Regions from separate parts of the Nocardiopsis tropica genome, predicted to be linked through region 2. Evidence: predicted binding sites of a transcription regulator. Region 2 holds the regulator's gene; the other holds the start of a gene.
What was found. The regulator HrcA, encoded in region 2, represses chaperone genes, less so after heat shock. The targets are predictions, from matches to a motif close to TTGGCACTCTCNNNNNGAGAGTGCCAA.
Positions count from the first base shown of each region.

Region 1 (6,322 bases), on a different contig from region 2:
TGAGCGGTATCACGGTTTGGGGGCCGTGCACGGACGGACCTGCCCGCCCCTGCCTCCGGACAACACCGGTCGGCGCCCCGGGCTTCCCTCGGGAGGGTCGGAGGGGCCGTGCGCCACGGGACCGGAGCGTCCACGGGCGGCCGGTCGCCGGAGCGGCCGGGCAGCACGAAGGGGCCGGTCGCCGGAGCGGCCGGGGGTCACGGGCGGCCGGTCGCCGGAGGGCGGGGCCGGCGCGCGGTGCGACGCGCTCAGTGCCAGCCGGAACTGCGGCGTCCGGCCTGGCCGGGGTAGCGGCAGCGGCCGTGGACCCGCGGGCGGTCGGGGCACACACGGCGCCCGGGACGGGGGCGTCCGCCGTGTTCAGGGGAGGAGGCGGTTCGCCACGGCCACCTGCCGAAGCCGAGCGATAGCTCGGTGCTGGGCGACCCGTACCGCGCCCGCCGACATTCCCAGTACATGTCCCGTCTCATCCGCTGTCAGTCCTGCGATCACCCTCATGACCAGGAGCTTGCGCTGCTGTTCCGGCAGCTCGTCCAGGAGCTCCCTGGCGCGCTGGGCCTCGATCACCCGCACCGCCGACTCCTCCGGTCCCGGGTCGTCGTCCGGCTGCTCGGGCACCGCGTCGGTGGGCACCGTCTCCACCCTGCCCGCGACGCGCAGGGTGTCGGCGACCTTGTGGGCGGCGATGCCGAACACGAAGGCCGCGAAGGGGCGGCCCCGGTCCTGGTAGCGCGGTACGGCCGAGAGCAGCGCGATGCAGACTTCCTGCGCCACGTCGTCGGAGTAGTGGGCCAGGCCCGAGACCCGGGCGAGGCGTGCGTGGCAGTACCTGACCACCATGGGCCGGACCGCGCGCAACAGCGAGTCCATGGCCCCGTCGTCCCCCCGGACGGCGAGCGAGCCCAGATGGTTCAACCCTGTGTCGCGGGCGGCGGAGTCCGCCTGCCCGTGTGTCCCTGGCCGCTGCGCGGTAGCGCCCCCCCGGGCGCCTGCATCCGTCACGTTAGGAATGATGCCCCCACTGCGGGACCCAACCGCTCCAATCGCCAACTACGGAATGGTCACGTTTTGGGAAAAACGTCCGAAAACGCCACACACTCCAGAGGGAAAAGAGGGGCTCACGTGGTAGTGCGCGGGGGCGGGACACCGACGTGTCCCGCCCCCGGGCCGGATTCACACCCGACCCGTCACCGGGTCCGGGGCGTGGGGTCAGTGACCGTGGCCGTGGCCGTGGTCGTCCGCCTCCTCCTCGGGCTTGTCCGCCACCAGGACCTCGGTGGTCAGGAGCATGCCCGCGATGGACGCGGCGTTCTGGACGGCGGAGCGGGAGACCTTGACCGGGTCGAGGATGCCCTGGGCGGTCAGGTCGCCGTAGGTGCCCTTGGCGGCGTTGTAACCGTGACCGACCTCCAGCTCGGAGATCCGGTGGGTCACGACGTAGCCCTCGGCGCCCGCGTTCTCCGCGATCCACCGGGCGGGCTCGACCAGGGCGCGGCGCACGATCGCCACACCGGTGGCCTCGTCGCCGGTCAGCCCGAGGTCGTCCAGGGCGGACGCCGCGTGCACCAGGGAGGCCCCGCCGCCGGCGACGATGCCCTCCTCGATGGCCGCGCGGGTCGCCGAGATGGCGTCCTCCAGGCGGTGCTTCTTCTCCTTGAGCTCCACCTCGGTGGCGGCGCCGACGCGCAGGACGGACACGCCGCCCGCGAGCTTGGCCAGGCGCTCCTGGAGCTTCTCGCGGTCCCAGTCGGAGTCGCTCGCCTCGATCTCCTTGCGGATCTGGCGCACGCGGTCGTCGATCTCGGACTGCTCGCCCGCGCCGTCGACGATGGTCGTCGCGTCCTTCGTGATGACGGTGCGGCGGGCGCTGCCCAGCGCGTCGAGTTCGGCGTTCTCCAGGGTCAGGCCGACCTCCTCGGCGATGACCTGGCCGCCGGTGAGGACGGCGATGTCCTGGAGCATGGCCTTGCGGCGCTCGCCGAAGCCGGGCGCCTTGACGGCGGCGACGTTGAGCGTGCCCCGGATCTTGTTGAGCACCAGGGCGCCCAGCGCGTCGCCGTCGATGTCCTCGGCGATGATCAGGAGCGGCTTCTTGCTCTGGACGACCTTCTCCAGCAGGGGCAGCAGCTCGTTGAGGCTGCTGATCTTCCCCTGGTTGATGAGGATGAGGGCGTCCTCCAGCACCGCCTCCTGGCGGTCGCCGTCGGTGACGAAGTAGGGCGAGACGTAGCCCTTGTCGAACTGGAGCCCCTCGGTGAAGTCGAGGTCCATCCCGAAGGTGGGGGCCTCCTCCACCGTGATGACGCCGTCCTTGCCGACCTTGTCGAACGCCTCGGCGATCAGGTCGCCGATCTGGGCGTCCTGGGCGGAGTTGGTCGCCACGTAGGCGATGTCCTCGCGCTCCTCGACGGGGCGGGCGCGCTCCAGGAGGATCTCGGAGACGCGGGCGGCCGCGGCGTCGATGCCCCTCTTGAGGGCGAGCGGGGAGGCGCCGGAGGTGACGCTGCGCAGACCCTCGCGGACCAGGGCCTGGGCCAGGACGGTCGCGGTGGTGGTGCCGTCACCGGCGGCGTCGTTGGTCTTGGTGGCGACCTCCTTGACCAGCTGGGCGCCCAGGTTCTCGTACGGGTCGTCCAGCTCGATCTCACGGGCGACGGTCACGCCGTCGTTCGTGATGGTGGGGGCGCCGAACTTCTTGTCGATGACGACGTTGCGGCCGCGCGGGCCGAGCGTCACCTTGACGGCGTTGGCGAGGCGGTCGACGCCCCGCTCGAGGGCGCGGCGGGCGTCGTCCTCGAACTCCAGGATCTTCGGCATGTGGGTGCTTCCTCTTGAGGCTCGTATAAAACGAGCATCCCGCCCCGCCCGGCGTTATGCCGACCGGTGCGGGATGCCTGGCTCCGAGCCCGGTGGACCGGGCCCCGTCGAGACCTACTTCTCGACGACCGCGAGCAGGTCGCGGGCGGAGAGGACCAGGTACTCCTGGCCGTCGTACTTGACCTCGGTGCCGCCGTACTTGCTGTAGAGGACGACGTCGCCGACCTTCACGTCCAGCGGGATGCGCTTGTCGCCCTCGTCGTCCCAACGGCCGGGGCCCACGGCGAGGATCTCGCCCTCCTGGGGCTTCTCCTTGGCGGTGTCCGGGATGACCAGACCGGAAGCGGTGGTCTGCTCGGCCTCCAGCGTCCTGACCACGACGCGGTCCTCGAGCGGCTTCAGCACGGTCTTGGTGGCGGTCGACACGGTGTGACCTCCCCCTTCAAAGTTTCGGTGTACTGGCTCCGGTCCGCGCTGGCACGCGGACCGACTGCGAAAAAGGGGCGACAGAGGCGGCCTGTCGTCGCGGGTGCCAGACCGGCGTCGTCGCGATTAGCACTCTACCCCTGAGAGTGCCAGAATGGAAATGCGACCGTGACCCCCGGTCGGGGACTTCCGTGAGGAGCCGGGCATCCTGCCCGCGCCGCGGCGGCCCCACGACGCGCGGGGCGTCCGGGTCCGCCGACACAGACCGCCCTTCGACGTCCGAGGTGAACCCCATGCGCGTGCCCGCCTTCGAGGCGCTGCTCTCCGACGCGGGCCGGGAGGTGCTGGAGGGCGTCGATCCGGGGAGCGCGGTCCGGGACCAGCTCGGCACGGCGTCCCTGCTGCGGTCCGACCCGCGCGTGGCGGCCCTGGACCCTGATCTACCCGTCTCGGAGCTGGTCAACGCGCTCCTGACCCAGGTCTCCCTCCGCGAGCGCGGCCGGGCCAAGTTCGGCGACGCGGCGGGGCGGATGTTCTTCACCCCGAACGGCCTGGAGCAGTCCACCCGGCGCGTCGTGGCCGAGTACCGGGCGGGGCGGACCGCCGCGGTCGCGGGTGCGGTGCCGGCGGGCGGCTCCGCGGGCGACCTGTGCTGCGGGATCGGCGCGGACCTGCTGGCGCTGGCCGGGCGCGGCGTCCCCGTGGAGGGCGTGGACTCCGACCCGCTGACGGTGGCGGTCGCCCGCGCCAACATCGGGGCCCTCGGGCTGTCGGACCTGGCGCGGGTCCGCGAGGGCGAGGTCGGCGCGTCGGCGGTCGGCCGCTACCCGCTGCTGTTCTGCGACCCGGCCAGGCGCGGCGGGCGCGGCCGGGTGTTCGACCCGGCCGCCTACTCCCCCCCGTGGGACGTGGCGACGGGGCTGGCCGGGGCCGCGGAGGCCGCCTGCCTGAAGGCGGCTCCGGGCATCCCGCACGAGGCACTGCCCGAGGACGCCTCCGCCGAGTGGATCTCGGTGGACGGGGAGCTCAAGGAGACGGCCCTGTGGTTCGGCGCCCTGGCGGAGGGCACGGGGGCCCGGCGGCGCGCCACCGTCCTGCACGAGCGCGAGGGCCTGCTGGCCCGGGAGGGGGCGGCCGCGCACCTGGACGCCGACCCCGGGGCGGGCCCGGCGCCCGTGGCCCCGGCCCGGCGCTACCTGTACGACCCGGACCCGGCCGTGGTGCGGTCGCACCTGGTGGCGGAGGCGGCGGCGCGGGTGGACGGCGCGCTGCTGGACGAGCGGATCGCCTACTTCACCGCGGACACGGCGGCCATGTCGCCGCTGTGGCGGGTGCTGGAGGTGGTGGAGATGCTGCCGTTCTCCCTGAAGCGCCTGAGGTCTGCGGTGCGGGCGCTGGACGCCGGGACGGTAACGATCAAGAAACGCGGATCGGCCGTGGACACGGAGAAGCTGCGCCGTGATCTGCGGGCGTCGGGCCCCGGGTCGGTGACCGTGGTCCTCACCAGGATCGGCGACCGGCCCTTCTGCCTGCTGTGCCGCGAGGTCGGGACCCCCTCCCCGGGGTGACCCCCGGTCGGCGGCCCGTCGGCGCCCGGGCCCCGGCACGCCCGGCGGCGGGGGCGCGGACCCCAGATCGTTACCTCTCTCACCCAGATCTTCCGCCGTCCCCTGGGGGCGAAGGGACCCAGGTCGTTAAACTGACGACCGCTGCAGTCCTTCCCTTCTCATGGATTCACCCGGAAGACTCGTGTGAGCGGCCCGCCCCGCGATGCGGTCGGATCTCGGGCCTTGCGCCGTATATATACGGACAGTCACACTCCAGTCACGATGGGGCGGTAACCATCGCGGGAGCGCCGCCCGCCCGGGGACCATCGAGAACCCGACCCGTCCGGAACCGTCCACTCCCCCGTACGGGTACGGGAGCGCCAGAACCAAAGGAGCACCTCGGTGGAACAGACCAATCACAACTTCCTCAACGGGGGAGGCCAGTCCGGTGTCTCCGACCGGATGCGTGACCTGCTCTCCCAGGCCGCCCAGGAGCACGTCTCCGAGCAGAAGTCGCAGGGCGCCGTCAGCGAGGAGATGCGCCAGCGCCTCGAGGGGATGGAGTGGCTGCTCCGCGAACTGCGCGAGCGCGAGCTCACCTCCCTCGCCGAGTCCGTCACCACGGTCAACGGGCGCATCGACGACTTCCTCGCCCGCCCGCCGGAATGGGCCGAGACCCTCGCCGAGCACATCGAGGTCGTCGGCCAGCAGGTCAAGCCGCTGTCGGACATGCCCTCCCTTCGGGCCGACACCCAGCGCATCGCCGGACACCTGGACACCGTGCTCACCCGCCTCCAGCGGATGGCCGAGACCGGCGACCGGACGGCCGACCAGGTCACCGAGCTCGGTGAGCGCCTGAACGGGCTGAGCGAGACCGTGGGCGCCCGCCTGGACTCCCTCGACACCGCCCTCGCCGCGCTCACCGCCAAGGCCGACGCCGTCGAGGCGTCGCTGTCCGCCCTCTCCGAGGTCTCCGGCGAGCGGCACGGGGCCGTCGTCACCGCTCTGGCCGAGAGCCGCACCGAGCTCTCCGACTCCCTCGCCGAGGGGCGCACCGAGCTGGCCGAGGCGCTGGCCGCCGGGCGGACCGAGATCACCGGCGCCGTCGAGGCCGGGCGCGAGAGCCTGGCGGGCGTCGTCGCCGAGAGCCGCGAGGCCCTCACCGCCGCGGGCGCCGCCCTGGGCGAGACCGTCACCGCCAAGGTCGAAGAGGCCTCCGGCGAGCTGCGGACCCTCGTGGAGGAGCGCGCCGGCGACCTCCGGGCCTCCGTCGAGGAGCGGGCCGCCGAGCTCCGCACCGAGGGCGGGGAGCGCACGGCCGAGCTGCGCGCCGCCCTGGAGGAGCGCACGGCCGAGCTGCGCACCGCCCTGGAGGAGCGCACCGCGCAGCAGCACGAGGCCCTGCTGGCCCGCCTCCAGGAGAACACCGGCGAGCTGGGCGAGCGCACCACCGCCCTGGCCGGGGAGCTCACCGCCCTGGCGACCGCGTCCGGCGAGCGCCACGAGGCCCTCACCGGCAAGCACGAGGCCCT
Region 1 is NZ_JBHSUF010000011.1:184,336-190,657, forward strand. It holds gene ACFQBR_RS19215 (sigma-70 family RNA polymerase sigma factor) at 361-1,002, opposite strand; gene groL (chaperonin GroEL) at 1,210-2,817, opposite strand; gene groES (co-chaperone GroES) at 2,932-3,243, opposite strand; gene ACFQBR_RS19230 (class I SAM-dependent methyltransferase) at 3,537-4,811, shown strand; gene ACFQBR_RS19235 (coiled-coil domain-containing protein) at 5,193-6,322, shown strand, end outside.
Region 1: the regulator HrcA is predicted to act here: its motif matches at 3,370-3,396, upstream of groES (co-chaperone GroES).

Region 2 (6,322 bases):
GGCTGCCCGGGATAGCCGGGCGGACCCTGGTAGCTGCCCGGGTCCTGGTGTCCGGGGTAGCCGGGCGGCGGATATCCGCCGGGCTGTCCGGGGTGGCCGCCGCCCGGGTACCCCGAGGGGTCCTGAGGGGGCGGCGGGTATCCGCCGGAACCGCCGGGGGGCGGATAGCCGCCCGACCGGCCCCCGGAGCCGTCGTCGCGGCCGGTCGGGTCCCCCTGGCCGTAGGGGTCCTCTGGCGGGTTGTTCGGGTACGACATGGTGGTTCCTTCGGGTGGACTCGCTCGGACCGTGCTTCGGGACGGCCTCACTTCAGCAGGCGGATGCTGACCGGGTAGCGGTACCAGGTCCCCTTGTTGGCGCCGTTGGCGCCCATGACCCCGAACACGATCGACACGATCCAGACGACCGCGATGAGGAGGGATCCGATCCAGGACAGTCCTGGGAAGAAGATACCCAGACCGATGAAGACGACCCAGGCGAAGACGTACGGGATCAGCAGCGTGATCTGGAAGTTCGCCGCCTCCGAGGCGTGGTGCCGGACGAACGGCGACTGGTTGCGCTTGGCGAGGTAGACCGCGAGGGGCGGGATCCAGCCGAAGCAGGCGATCACGAAGCCCGAGAGGTGGGCGAGCATGGCCACCAGCGTGCTGTTGTCACCCCCCTGGGCGGGCGGCTGCGGCTGGCCGTAGGCTGCCTGCGCCCCGGGGTACTGCGGCTGCTGGGGATGTCCGTAGGCCTGCGGGTGCTGCGCGTGGTCGGGCTGGGGGGCGTACCCCTGCGGGCCGCCGGCCGGTCGGCCGTAGGGCTGCTGGGGCTGTGCCTGGTGGGGGTGCCCGTAGGGCTGCTGCGCCTGCTGACCGTAGTCCTGGTGGCCCTGGTCGGGCTGCGGGGCGTAGGGGGACTGGCCGCCGGAGGGCTGTCCGTGGCCGGGGTGGGGCTGCTGTCCGTACGCGGGCTGGGCCCCCGAGGGCTGCCCGTACGCGGACTGTTCGCCCGAGGGCTGTCCGTACGGGGGCTGTGCCTGGTCGGGCTGCGGGGCGTAGGGGGACTGGCCGCCGGTCGGCTGTCCGTGGCCGGGGTGGGGCTGCTGTCCGTACGCGGGCTGGGCCCCCGAGGGCTGCCCGTACGCGGGCCCGCCGTAGGGCTGCGGGGGCTGGTGCCCTTGGGCCTGCTGCTCTCCGCCGGGAGGGGCGAAACCGGGCTGTGCCTGGGGCCCGCCGTAGGGCTGCTGGGGCGGTTGTCCGTAGCCGGGCTGTCCGTACGGGGGCTGTGCCTGGTCGGGCTGCGGGGCGTAGGGGGACTGGCCGCCGGAGGGCTGTCCGTGGCCGGGGTGGGGCTGCTGTCCGTACGCGGGCTGTTCGCCCGAGGGCTGCCCGTACCCGGGCTGTGCCTGGTCGGGCTGCGGAGCGTACGGGGACAGGCCGCCCGACGGCTGCCCGTACCCGGGCTGCTGCGGTCGGCCCTCACCCCGGGGGCCGTACTCCTGCTGCCCGCCGTCCGGCTGCCCGGGCTGCCGGTCCTGGTCGGGGTCCTCCGGGGACGGGGGGTTCGTCGGGGTCTCGCTCATGCTCTTCCTTGGCTCCGCTCATGAGTGGCGGTTCTTGTACTTTCGCTCGTACCGACGACCGCGCGGGGCCGGAGGCGGGCGACCGCGGCGCCGGACACCGGGTGTCCGGACCGCGCCCTGGGCAGAATCCTAGGTCCTGGGGCCGTACCGGCGCGAAAACGGCCCGGTCACGGGTGGGCGCCCCGACCCGACGACGGGCCCCGGGGCTCGTCCGGATGGGGCCCCGTGACGAAGTCGATGAGCTCCTCCACGCGTCCGAGCAGCGAGGGCTCCAGATCAGCATAGGTACGGACCGATCCGAGGATCCTGCGCCACGCCTCACCGGTCTCCAGCCGCCACCCGAGGGCCTCGACGACGCCCTCCTTCCAGGGGCGCCCGCGCGGAACCTCCGGCCAGGCCCCGATCCCCACGGCGCCCGGCCGCACCGCCTGCCAGACGTCGACGTAGGGGTGGCCGGCGACCAGCACGTGCTCCCCGCGCACCCGCTCGGCGATCCGGCTCTCCTTGGACCCGGGGACCAGGTGGTCGACGAGGACCCCCAGGCGGCGGCCCGGGCCGGGGGAGAAGTCCGCCACGATCGAGGGCAGGTCGTCGACGCCCTCCAGGAACTCGACGGCGATTCCCTCGACGCGGAGGTCGTGGCCCCAGACCTTCTCCACGAGCTCGGCGTCGTGCGCGCCCTCCACGTAGATCCTGCTCTCACGCGCCGTGCGCGCGGCGGCCCCGGGCACCGCCACCGAGCCGGACGCGCTCCGCAGGGGTCCCCGCGGCGCGGGCGCGGGGCGCACCAGGGTCACGGGTCTCCCGTCGAGCAGGAAGGCGGCCGGGCCGAGGTCGAACACCCTGCGGCGCCCCGCGCGGTCCTCCAGGGTCACGCTGGACCTGTCCCACGTCACGACCGCTCCGCAGAAGGCCTCGTCGGCGTCCTCCACGACCAGGTCCCGACTCAGGGCGACCTCGCGCACGGCCCCCTTGCGGGGCAGCCGCCAGTCGCCTGCGAGCACGTCGCGGCCGTAGCGGCCGGTTCCCTTGGTAGCCACGGTCGTGCAGTCTACTGGGGGAGGGTGTCGGTTCATCCGCGCCGTGGCGCACGTCGCGGCTCCGGAGGGAAGATCCGGCGCCTCCTCCGGTGTTACCGCCGAGGGGTAGCCGTCCGGGTTTGCGGCCGGGCATAGAATTAGCACTGAGGACCCCGGAGTGCCAGGAGGTGGCGAGTTGCTGGACGAGCGCAAGCTCGCTGTCCTGCGAGCGGTCGTGGAGGACTTCGTCAACACGAACGAGCCCGTCGGCTCCAGGGCGCTGGCCGACCGGCACAGGCTCGGGGTCTCTCCCGCGACCATCCGCAACGACATGGTCGCGCTGGAGGAGGACGGGTACATCGCCCAGCCCCACACCAGCGCGGGACGCGTGCCCACGGACAAGGGGTACCGGCTCTTCGTCGACCGGCTCTCCTCCGTCAAGCCCCTGTCGGCGCCGGAGCGCCGCGCCATCGAGTCCTTCCTCGCCGGAGCGGTGGACCTGGACGAGATCGTCGCGCGGACCGTGCGGCTCCTCGCGCAGCTCACCCGCCAGGTCGCGATCGTGCAGTACCCGTCGCTGACCCGTTCCTCGGTCCAGCACGTCGAGCTGGTCCCCCTGGGGGGCCAGCGGGTCATGATGGTCGTGATCACCGACACGGGCAGGGTCGAGCAGCGCGTCATCGACGGCCTCGGCGAGGTCAACGGAACCGCGGTCAACGACCTGCGCTCCATGCTCAACCGCGCCATCTCCGGTCTCCACCTCGGAGAGGTGCCCGACGCGGTTGAGGACCTGCCCGCGCAGGTTCCGCCCGAACACCGCCAGATGGCGGTGGCCGTCCTCTCCGTCCTGCTGGAGAGCCTCGTCGAGCGGCACGAGGAGAAGATCGTCCTCGCGGGGACGGCCAACCTCGCCGCCGTGGACTTCGCCGCCAGCCTGCGGGACGTCCTGGAGGCGCTGGAAGAGAACATGGTCCTCATCCGTTTGCTGGGTGAGGCGAAGGACCCGTCAATGCTCACGGTGCGCATCGGCGCGGAGAACTTCCACGAGGGTCTCCGGTCCACCTCCATCGTCTCGGCCGACTACGGTGTGGGAAACCAGTCGCTCGCCAAGATCGGTGTCGTGGGGCCCACCCGGATGGACTATCCGGGAACAATGGGAGCGGTACGCGCCGTGGCTCGGTATGTCGGACAGATTTTGGCAGGACAGTAACTCAGTGGCCAGAGACTATTACCAGGTTCTCGGGGTGCGTCGCGACGCGTCCAAGGACGAGATCAAGAAGGCGTACCGGAGGCTCGCGCGCGAGCTCCATCCGGACATCAACCCCGACCCCGCGACCCAGGAGCGCTTCAAGGAGGTGACCCAGGCCTACGAGGTCCTCTCCGACGAGAACAAGCGCCGGATGTTCGACATGGGCCAGGACCCCTACGCTCCCGGCGGTGGCGGCGCGGGAGGCTTCGGCGGCGGGGGCGGGTTCGCCTTCGACGACATCATGAACGCCTTCTTCGGCGGCGGCCAGCCCGGCGGGCGCGGCCCCCGGGAACGGGTCCGGCGCGGGCGCAGCATCAAGATCCGGGTCGAACTGGACCTGGTGGAGACCGCGTTCGGGGTCAGCAAGGAGATCACCTTCCCCACCGCGATCCTGTGCGAGACGTGCCAGGGTGAGGGGACCGCGGCCGGTTCGCACCGCACCACGTGCGAGATGTGCCACGGCCAGGGCGAGGTCTCCCAGGTGACGAGGTCCTTCCTGGGCCAGGTCATGACCTCCCGCCCCTGCCCGCAGTGCTCGGGCCAGGGCTCGGTCATCACCAACCCCTGCGGCGACTGCGCGGGGGAGGGCCGGGTGCGCGAGAAGGTCACCCGTACCGTCAAGATCCCGGCCGGCGTCGACGACGGCACCCGGATCCAGCTCGCCGGAGAGGGTGAGGTCGGCCCCAACGGCGGCCCGCGCGGCGACATCATCCTGGAGATCATCCAGCGTCCCCACCCGACCTTCGAGCGGCGCGGCGACGACCTGCACTGCACGGTGACGGTCCCCATGACGGCCGCCGCGCTGGGCGCGTCCTTCGCCTTCGACACCCTGGACGGGACCGAGAACATCGATCTGCGGCCGGGCACCAACTCCGGCCACGTCATCACCCTGTCCAACAAGGGCGTCACGCACCTGGACGGGGGAGGCCGGGGCGACCTGCGCATCCGCGTCGACGTGGAGACCCCGGGCAAGCTCGACGAGGAGCAGGAGAACCTCCTCCGCAAGTTCGCCGAGCTGCGCGGCGAGGACCAGTCCCCGGGGCGGTTCAGCCCCGGGCACGGCGGCCTCTTCGCCAAGCTCCGCGACGCCTTCGGCGCGAAGTGACACCCCCCGTCTTCCTGGTCGGGACCGCCGCACTGGCGGCCGACCGGGTGACGGTGGACGGCCCCGAGGGGCACCACGCCGCGGTCGTGCGGCGCATCAGGGAGGGCGAGACCGTCGACCTGTCCGACGGTCTCGGCCTGCGTGCCCGGTGCACGGTGTCCGCCGTGGGCAGGGACCACGTCGTCTGCACGGTGGTGGAGCGCCGGGAGGAACCCGCGCCGCGTCCCCGCCTGACCGTGGTCCAGGCGCTGCCCAAGGGCGACCGCGGCGAACTGGCCGTGGAGATGATGACCGAGGCCGGGGTGGACACGATCGTGCCCTGGGCCGCCGAGCGCTCCGTCACCCGCTGGAAGGGCGACCGGGCGGCCAAGGCGCTGGCCAAGTGGCGCGCCACCGCGAGGGAGTCGGCCAAGCAGGCGCGGCGGGGGCGGCTGCCCCTGGTCGAGGACCTCGCGGACCGGTCCGCCGTGGCCGGGCTGCTGGCCGGAGCCGACCTGGGCGTGGTCCTGCACGAGGACGGTGCCGGACGCCTGGCCGAACTGGACCTGCCCTCGGGCGACGGTCCGGGGATCGTCGTGGTGGTCGGCCCCGAGGGAGGGTTCTCCGACGCCGAGCTCGACGCGTTCACCGCGGCGGGCGCCGTGCGGGCCCTGCTGGGACCGAGCGTGCTGCGCACCTCCACCGCTGGGGTCGCCGCCCTGGCGGTGCTCCAGGCGCGCACCGGGCGCTGGTAGCGGCGAGGGGCACGGGGCCGGGAGCGGGCACACCGCCGACGGAACGACGGAGGCGGCCGGGGGGATCCCCCCGGCCGCCTCCGTCGTCGGTCCCGGCGCACCGGGCCCGCGTGTCACTCCCCGGGCACGGCCCGGTTGCTGGTGGCGTCGCCGCCGGTGCTGCCGGAACCGCCGCTGGAGGTCTCCTCACCGCCGCCGCCGGCCCCCTCGTCCCCGCCGCCGGTGCCGGGGGCCTCCCCGCCACCGCCGCTGCCGCTCTCGTCACCGCCGCCGGCCTCGCCGTCGGTCGGCTCCTCGCTCGGGTCGCACTCCTCCTCGGAGGCGGAGGCGCCGCCGTCCTTCTCCTCCGCGGAGGCGCTGGGGGAGGGCGCCGGCCCGTCCGCGGGGGGAGAACAGGTGGACGCGGTCTCGACGCCCTCCTCGGCCGGGTCCTCGTCCTCGCCGGAGCTGGGTGAGCTCTCGGGGTCCCGAGGCGGCTCCGCCGGCTGCTGCGTGCTCCCCTCGGTGGAGTCGGAGGACGGGTCGGGGGCGGCCACGCCGCCGCCGTCCGCGTCGTGCTCGGGAGGGGCGCCGTGGCGATCGGCCCCCGCCGGGACGAACTCCAGCACCTGGTCGCGGACCTGGGGGCTGGACACGACCACGGAGGCG
Region 2 is NZ_JBHSUF010000001.1:266,494-272,815, forward strand. It holds gene ACFQBR_RS01100 (DUF4870 domain-containing protein) at 1-257, opposite strand, end outside; gene ACFQBR_RS01105 (DUF4870 domain-containing protein) at 305-634, opposite strand; gene ACFQBR_RS01110 (DUF3097 domain-containing protein) at 1,735-2,607, opposite strand; gene hrcA (heat-inducible transcriptional repressor HrcA) at 2,783-3,796, shown strand; gene dnaJ (molecular chaperone DnaJ) at 3,801-4,940, shown strand; gene ACFQBR_RS01125 (16S rRNA (uracil(1498)-N(3))-methyltransferase) at 4,937-5,674, shown strand; gene ACFQBR_RS01130 (hypothetical protein) at 5,788-6,322, opposite strand, start outside.